DNA from 2 places in the Arthrobacter woluwensis genome. Region 2 is predicted to be linked to the other one. Evidence: predicted binding sites of a transcription regulator. Region 2 holds the regulator's gene; the other holds the start of a gene.

Region 1 (4,206 bases), 880 kb from region 2:
GTTCCACGGCCACAGCGAAGGCTCGGGCCTGGACCTGAGCCCCGGTGACCTGGCCGAGGTCAGGGCCGCCGCGGAGGACGACGTGGTGTACTGCCCGGACTCCGGAGTCATCCTGGTGCGCAGCCCCGAGTGGAGCTGAACCGGGATCGTCAGTCCGTGAGGATGATGTTCAGGGCGTGAGCCTTGCGTGCCGTGCCCGGAACGAGTTCCGCCCGGTAGAGCTCGGAGGCGGCTTTGAGCAGCTGCTCGGGGGACTGCGGGGCCTTGCCTCGGCGCGTGAGCAGGTGCCGCGCCAGCTCGCCCCGCGTGTGCTTCGCGAAGTGGCTCACGACGCTCCGCTTGCCGTCGCGTTCGCGGAACACGTTCACCGCCACGGTCTGCTCCGCCGGCGGGACCCAGGCGGTGGCGTACGTGCTGGAGCGGCAGTCGACCAGGAGTTCCCCGTCGATCAGCGGGGCCAGCGCCTCGGACAGCCGGGGCTTCCAGTAGGAGGCGAGCCGGCCGAGCCCGGCCAGAGCGGTGCCCATGGACAGGCGGTAGGCGGGGACGGCGTCGTCGAATTTCAAGGCGCCCCAGAGTGCGGAGATGATGACGACGGCGTCATCCGCCTTGCGCCGCTGGGCGGCGGTCATCGAGGCGTAGCCGAGGGCGTCGTAGAGGACGCCGGAGTACACGCTGTGCGCCGGGGCGGCGGATTCGTGCCGGAGCCGGGTGTTGCGGGCCACCTCCTCGTGCAGGGAGGCTCCCACGCCCAGCAGCTCCAGCGCGTCCTCGTGGGCGCTCACGGTGCCGAGCGCTTCCAGCACCTCGGCCCGGGCGGTGTTCAGTTCCGGGAAGCTCAGGGCGGAGAAGTCGACGCCGGGGCCCTGGGAGGCGGCGGTCTTGCCTTCGGAGGGAGGGAGGAGGATCAGCACCGTTCGATGGTAGCGAATCCGGGGACCGCTCCCGATCCGGCTCGACGCCGTCCGGTCCAGGCTGGCGGCCGGGCGTGCCCGCGGCGGATAGAATGGTCGCTGGACGGGTTGGCTGGGCGATCGCGTTGACGCTCCGGCGTCACCGAGGAAAGTCCGGGCTCCGCAGAGCAGGGTGGTGGGTAACGCCCACTCGGGGTGACCCGCAGGCCAGTGCCACAGAAAACAGACCGCCACGCGCCTCGGCGCGGGGTAAGGGTGAAACGGTGGTGTAAGAGACCACCAGCTCCCCGGGTGACCGGGGAGGCTAGGTAAACCCCACCTGGAGCAAGGCCAGACAGGATGTGTTCGAGGGCTGCTCGCCCGAGCATCCGGGTAGGCCGCTTGAGGCCACTGGCAACAGTGGTCCTAGATGGATGATCGCTGCGCCGCCTCCGGTAACGGGCGCGGCTGACAGAACCCGGCTCACAGGCCAACCCGTCCACTCATCGATCCGTTTGTGACTGATGTCACCGGAGTCCCGTCCCGGAGCCGGTCCCGGGGACGATAAACTGATTCTGAACGCTGTTGTTCACCCCGCCGGGCCTGCGTTCGCCTAGGCGGTTTTTTCATGCCCTGAACTCCGGTGGCGAACTGCGCCCGACGTCGCGCGCAGAAGAGAAAGGTTCCTTGAGTGAGTCAGAACTCCGAGTCCTTCGAGCAGTGGATGAGCCGTGAGGCCAAGGCCGAGGCGATGATCCCGATCGTCGGCCGCCTGTACCGCGACAACAATGTGGTGACCAGCATCCACGGGCGCAGCCTGATCAACAAGTCCACCATGCAGATCCTCAAGGCGCACCGTTTCGCCCGCCGGATCAGCCAGCGCGAGCTGACCCTGGAAGACACCCTGCCTCTCGTGGAGGCGATCGACCGCCTCGAGCTCGGCGCCGCGGCCGTGGACCTGGCCCTGCTGAACGAGAAGTACCACGACACCGCCGCCGGCCGTCCGCTCGAGGAGTTCCTCCGTGAGGAGCTGGCCCCCGTCGTCGGCCGCCAGGGCGCCGACGACCGTACGAGCCAGGACGTGGTGCTGTACGGTTTCGGCCGCATCGGACGCCTGCTGGCCCGCATCCTCGTGGAGAAGCACGGTGGCGGCCAGGGCCTGCGCCTGCGGGCCATCGTTGTCCGCAAGGGCAGCGACAACGACCTTGCCAAGCGCGCGAGCCTGCTCCGCCGCGACTCCGTCCACGGCCCCTTCGAGGGCACCATCCAGGTGGACGAGGAATCCCAGACCATCACGGTCAACGGCATCCGCATCCAGGTCATCTACTCGGACAGCCCGTCCACCGTGGACTACACCGCGTACGGCATCGAGAACGCCCTCGTGGTGGACAACACCGGCCGCTGGCGTGACGCCGAAGGCCTCAGCCAGCACCTGCAGAGCAAGGGCGCGGCCCGCGTGCTGCTCACGGCTCCGGGCAAGGGCGAGCTGAAGAACATCGTCCACGGCATCAACCACGGTGTGATCTCGGACGAGGACACCATCGTCTCCGCCGCGAGCTGCACCACCAACGCGATCACCCCGGTCCTGAAGGCCATCAACGACAAGTTCGGCGTCCTCCACGGCCACGTCGAGACCGTCCACTCCTTCACCAACGATCAGAACCTGATCGACAACTTCCACAAGGGCGATCGCCGTGGCCGTTCCGCCGCGCTGAACATGGTCATCACCGAGACCGGCGCCGCCAAGGCCGTCGCCAAGGCCCTGCCGGAGCTGGCGGGCAAGCTCACGGGCAACGCCATCCGCGTCCCCACGCCGGATGTGTCCATGGCGATCCTGAACCTCAACCTGGAGAACGGCACCACCAAGGACGAGGTCAACGAGTACCTGCGCGAGCTGTCCCTGCACTCGGGCCTGCGCAAGCAGATCGACTTCATCGACTCGCCCGAGGTGGTCTCCACCGACTTCGTCGGCTCCCGCCGCACAGGCATCGTGGACGGCCTCGCCACGATCGCCAACGACAAGAACCTGGTCCTCTACGTCTGGTACGACAACGAGTTCGGCTACAGCTGCCAGGTCGTCCGCGTGATGGAGGAGATGGCGGGCGTGAACCCGCCTGCCTTCCCCGCCGCCTGAGCATTTCCGCTAGGAGCTGAGAGGTCACGCCACCCTGGCGTGGCCTCTCGCTTTTAACGCGGCGCGGGATCAAGATGGGCTTCATGGAACACGACACCACTTTGGAACACGCACTCGACATCGCCACCGCCAACAGCAAGGAGGCGCACCGTCTCCTTGACCAGGCGAAGGACATGCTGGCGACCGGCGACGTCACCCAGGAACGGGTGAACCAGCTCCAGGAGCTGGCCGACGCCGCTGACGCCGACCTCGTCAGGGTGCGAAAAGAGCAGTAAGACCCCGGCCCGTGTGTGAGTTTTTCCACATCCACACGGCGGGCCGCGGAACCTGTCAGTGACTCCTCCTAGGCTGGACCGGTGCGGGCATCGGTCCGGTCTGGAAGGGGTTGTCTGTGAGCGTGAACTGGACCGGTTACCGGAGACGACGACGGCGCTCCCGGTCCGCCGCGGCGCTCCTCGCCGCGGTGACGGCCGCCGTCGTGGGGCTGCTCGGCTGGTTCTTCCTGCGGGGGCAGTTCGAGATCGCGGAGGGCGGCTCCGGGCCGACCACCGCCCGTCTGTACGACATGGCCTGGATGAAGCCGCTGCCGGGCGTGCACGCCGTCCCCGACTCCCCGGCACGTGCCGTGCTGGATGCCTTGCCCGTGGCGCCGAAAGGCTCCTCCCGTGGCTACGACCGCGCGGTCTTCGGTCAGGCCTGGGCCGATGAGGACCGCAACGGCTGCGACACCCGCAATGACATCCTGCGCCGGGATCTGGACGCAGTGACGTTCACGACGAGTTCCGCGCGGACGCAGTGCCGTGTGGCCACGGGCCAGCTCTGGGACCCGTACACCGGACACCACATTCCCTTCGAGCGCGGACAGGGGAGCAGCCAGGTCATCCAGATCGACCATGTGGTGGCGCTGGCTGAAGCCTGGAAGAGCGGGGCGGACCACCTGACGGCCATTGAGCGCGAGACCCTCGCCAACGATCCACTGAACCTTCTCGCGGTGGACGGTCCGTCCAATCAGCAGAAGAGCGCCCAGGACGCGTCCACCTGGCTCCCCGCCAGTAAAGGATTCCGCTGTCACTATGTGGCGCGGCAGGTGTCTGTGAAATACAGCTACGGGCTGAGCGTCAGCCCTCAGGAACGGGATGCCATGCGCCGAGTGCTGGACGGCTGCCCTGACCAGCATGC
Region 2 (4,206 bases):
GAACTACCTCCGCCCGCGGGCGTGGTTGAGACCCCTCCAGAGCCCGTACACCGCCCCGCCCACGGTGGCCGCCTTCAGGCCCAGGGTGGCGGCACGGCGGCCGGAGCGGAAGTCGTAGACCGGCCAGTTCTGGGCTTTGGCGTGACGGCGCAGACCGGCGTCGGGGTTGATCGCGACCGGGTGGCCCACCATGCTCAGCAGGGGGATGTCGTTGTGGGAGTCGCTGTAGGCCCAGCATTCCGCCAGGTCCAGCCCTTCGGCGTCGGCGAGGGCGCGGGCCGCGTCGGCTTTGGCCTCCCCGTGCAGGATGTCTCCGACCAGCCGTCCGGTGTACACGCCGTCGACCACTTCGACCCGCGTGCCCAGCGCGCCGGTCAGGCCGAGCCGTGACGCGATGGGTTCGGCCAGTTCGATCGGGGTGGCCGTGATGAGCCAGACCCTTCGGCCGACGCGCAGGTGCTGCTCGGCGAGGGCGCGGGTGCCGGGCCAGATCCGGCTGGAGATGCTCTCCTCGAAGACCTCGTCCCCGAGGGTCGCGACGTCTTCGGCGCGGATCCCGGCGGCGATCTTCATGCCGCGGTCGCGGATCTCGTGGACGTCGGAGAGCTTCTCGCCCCGGACGATGAATTTGAGCTGCTGCCAGCCGAACGAGGCGGCGTCGCGGAGGGTGAAGACCTTCCGCTCGTACATCTTGCGGGCGGCGTGGAAGATGCTGGCGCCGCGGATCAGCGTGTTGTCCACGTCGAAGAAGGCGGCTTCATGGCGGTGCAGATCGGCCACGGGAACGCTGGAGGATGATTCAGTTCGCGTGGAGGCCATGAAGACGAGTCTATCCAACGGCGCTGATGTGCCGTGGGCGCCCCGATACCGCTACCGTGGGAGGATGCGGGTCCCTGAACTTCTCCTCATCACCAAGAAGGACTGTCATCTGTGCGCCGCGGCCCGTGAGACCGTGTCCGAGGTGGCCGGCCGCCTGGGCGTCCCCTGGCGCGAATCCCTGATCGACGACGACGCCGGGCTGCGGGAACGGTTCGCCGACGAAGTGCCCGTGGTGATGATCGACGGCGTGCAGCGCGACTTCTGGACGATCGACCCCGTCCGCCTGGAACGGAAGCTGCGCGCTGCGCAGCAGGGCTGACCGAGGCCGCCCGTGAAGAAGACAGACCGATGAAGAAAAAAGAACTGAGTCCGCTGCCGACCGGGGGGAAGCCCCCTGTGGAGGTGCCGCGCACCGCGCAGGACCCGCTGAGCGGATATCCGGCTGCCGGGCAGGCGGTCAAGCAGATCCCGCCGGCCGCCGTCGCTCGTCTGACGCTCTACCTGCGCGCCCTCAACTCCCTGACCGGCGACGGCGTGGAGCGGGTCTCCTCGGAGGCGCTGGCGGAAGCGTCCGGGGTCAGCTCGGCGACGCTGCGGAAAGACCTCAGCTACATCGGCTCGCACGGCACGCGCGGCGTCGGCTACGAGGTGGATTACCTGAACCGGCAGATCGCCGCCGCGCTGGGCCTCACGCTGGACTGGAAAGTGGCAATCGTGGGTGCGGGCAACCTGGGCCGCGCGCTCGCCCGGTATGGCGGCTTCCAGTCACGCGGGTTCGACATCGTGGCGATCTTCGACGCCGACCCGCTCATCGTCGGCCAGGAGATCGGCTTCCTGCGGGTCAGCGACGTCCTCGGTCTCGAAACAGGACTGGCGCAGACCCGGGCGAACATGGTGGTGCTCGCACTGCCCGCGCATGTGGCCCAGGAGATGTGTGACCGCGTGGTCTCGGCCGGGGTGAAGAGCATTCTGAGCTTCGCGCCCATCACGCTCCAGGTCCCGGACGGGGTGAATCTGCGCAAGGTGGACATGGCCACCGAGTTGCAGATCCTGGCGTATCACGCTCAGCGTCTGGTGGACTGACCCGGCCCTTCGTGGCGCCGGAACGGCCGCGGGGATGAAAAGTCGCCGCCTGGCGGGGGAACACTCGGTAAACTTTGGTCTAGACCAAAAGATCCCGGGAGTCGAGCCTCTAGTGTTCCCTCCGTAAGGTCTCCCGCCGCAAAGGAACTCCCATGCCTCAGCCCTCCTCCGCCCCCGACGCCGTCCGCGCGCTCCTGGACTCGGCCGAGGCGGTGCTGTTCGATTTCAACGGGACGCTCTCCCTCGACGAGGACCTCATGGCCCGGCTCTACGCGGACGCCGCACGGGAGGTCTGCGGGCTGGAGCTCACTCCGGAGGAATACGGCGAGCGGTTCGTGGGCCTCAGCGATCCGGACATCTGCGCCGCCCTGGCCTCGGGGGATGAGCGCCTCGCAGCCCGCATCCTGGACCATCTCTGTGGGGCGTACCTCCGCGAGATCCGCCGGGAGCCGCGGATCCCCGCCGCGCACGTCGCCCTGGTCCGCGAACTCGTTGCCGCCGGGACGAGGGTCGCCGTCGTGACGGGCACACTGCGCCGCCTGCTGGAGCCTGCGCTGGAGGACAGTGGGCTGTCGGGGCTGATCTCCGCCACGGTCTGCAGTGACGACGTCGAGCGCGGCAAACCGGACCCGGAGGGTTTCCTGCGCGGCGCCGAGCTGCTGGGTGCGCCTGCCGCGGCGACCGTGGTCTTCGAGGACTCACTCGCCGGGGTGGCCGCTGCGCGGGCGGCGGGCATGCGGTGTGTGCTGGTCGGGCCGCTCGCCACTGCGACGCCGGCCACGGGTGCGCCCGCGGAGGTGCACCCGCTCGGGGAGCTCGCGGCGCTGGCGGCCTGAGCGCTCCCGGACGGGATTGGCTCAGGTGGCGCCGGTGGTGACCCGCAGGCGCAGGGAGTCCGAGCGGTGGATGTCCTCCGCGTACTCCACCGGCAGGCCGTCCGAACGATAGGCGGTCCTGATGATCCGCAGGACCGGGTGGCGGGCGCCGATCGAGAGGAGTTCCCGCTCTTCCGGTGTGGCCGCGGAAGGGGTGAGGTCCTCGGTCTTCCGGACGGGTTCCCAGCCGAGACCCTCCAGGCGCGCGTAGACGGAGCCGGTCAGTGATTCGACGGCGAAGCCGGGCAGCCTCTCCGTCGGGAACCACGAGTCCTCAAGCATGAGCGGTTCCCCGTCGAGGAAGCGGAGCCGACGGAGCCGGTGCGCGGGATCTCCCGCGGGGATCCGGAGCGCCTCGGCCACGTCCTCCGGAGCGGGGAAGGTTTCGGCGAGCAGGATCCGGGACTCGACCACCGCTCCGGCACGTGAAAGCTGCTGGAAGAGCCCCTGCAGGGAACCGAGTTCCAGCACGGGGACGTCCCCGGACACGAACGTCCCTCCGGCCCGTCCCGGACGGCGGCGGAGCACCCCCTGGAACTGTAGGGTCTCCAGCGCCTGCCGGAGCGTCATGCGGCTCACGCCCAGTTCCGCTGCGAGGTCACGTTCGGCCGGGAGCTTCGTGCCGGGCGCGTACCGGCCGGAGGCGATGGCGTCCCGGAGGGCGTCTTCAATGCGCTGCGAGGAGGGGCTGCCGGTCACGGGGTCAGCCTATCGCCCGGCCGTGACGGCCGCAGGAATGCCGCAGCTGGGTATGCCGATGCCGGAAATGCCGCAGCCGGGAATGCCGCAGCGCCCCGCCCAGGTGGGCGGGGCGCTGCGGGGGGACGGAACGGGTGGGAGTCGCCGTCGTCGTCCGTGAGAGGTGCGATCGTGGTCAGAGCGGTGCGCGGAAGCGGGCGAACTTCTGGAAGTCCCTGTAGAGCTTCATGCGCGCGAAGAAGGCGCCCGAGTCTGGCAGCCAGCACAGCACGATCGCGACGACGCCGCACAGGATGCTCAGCAGATCCAGGAGGGAGGGGGAACCGAAGCCGGTCACGGAGATCGCGGCCAGGACCGTGCCCAGGACCCTGGCCCAATGGTGGCCCTTCTTCACGAAGATGGCCACCAGCAGATAGAGCGCCACGGTGAGGATGAGGGTGATCACCATGGACGCGATGACCATGCCCTTGAGCGAATCGCCGCTCTGCCGGGACAGGATGTCCCTGGTGCTGGCCGGCGCCTGCTCCAGGGCCCGGCGGAACAATTCGTCCAGGTCCATGCCCAGGAACACCTGCAGCGAGGAGATGAGGCCGAAGGCGCAGCCGGAGAGGATCAGCCAGAAAGCCCAGCCGATGGTCCGCGGTTCCTGCGGCTTTTCCGGCGGGGCGCCCTGGTACCAGGGACCGGGCTGCACGGGTGTCTGCCAGGACTGGGCGCCGGGCTGTGGAGC

What was found. Region 2 encodes Rex, which represses fermentation and respiration genes when NADH is low (regulators of the CRP and FNR family bind a similar motif). Its sites were predicted from a motif close to CTTGTGAANNNNTTCACAAG; they were not measured.
Region 1: the regulator Rex is predicted to act here: its motif matches at 1,408-1,427, upstream of QFZ52_RS08820 (glyceraldehyde-3-phosphate dehydrogenase).

The regions. Positions count from the first base shown of each region.
Region 1 covers NZ_JAUSXR010000001.1:1,936,840-1,941,045, reverse strand. The annotation lists gene QFZ52_RS08835 (zinc ribbon domain-containing protein) at 1-139, shown strand, start outside; gene QFZ52_RS08830 (YaaA family protein) at 150-914, opposite strand; RNA gene rnpB (RNase P RNA component class A) at 1,019-1,395, shown strand; gene QFZ52_RS08820 (glyceraldehyde-3-phosphate dehydrogenase) at 1,585-3,027, shown strand; gene QFZ52_RS08815 (hypothetical protein) at 3,111-3,302, shown strand; gene QFZ52_RS08810 (HNH endonuclease family protein) at 3,419-4,206, shown strand, end outside.
Region 2 covers NZ_JAUSXR010000001.1:2,814,074-2,818,279, reverse strand. The annotation lists gene QFZ52_RS12875 (HAD family hydrolase) at 4-819, opposite strand; gene QFZ52_RS12870 (glutaredoxin family protein) at 884-1,138, shown strand; gene QFZ52_RS12865 (redox-sensing transcriptional repressor Rex) at 1,168-1,902, shown strand; gene QFZ52_RS12860 (HAD family hydrolase) at 2,055-2,738, shown strand; gene QFZ52_RS12855 (GntR family transcriptional regulator) at 2,760-3,476, opposite strand; gene QFZ52_RS12850 (hypothetical protein) at 3,652-4,206, opposite strand, start outside.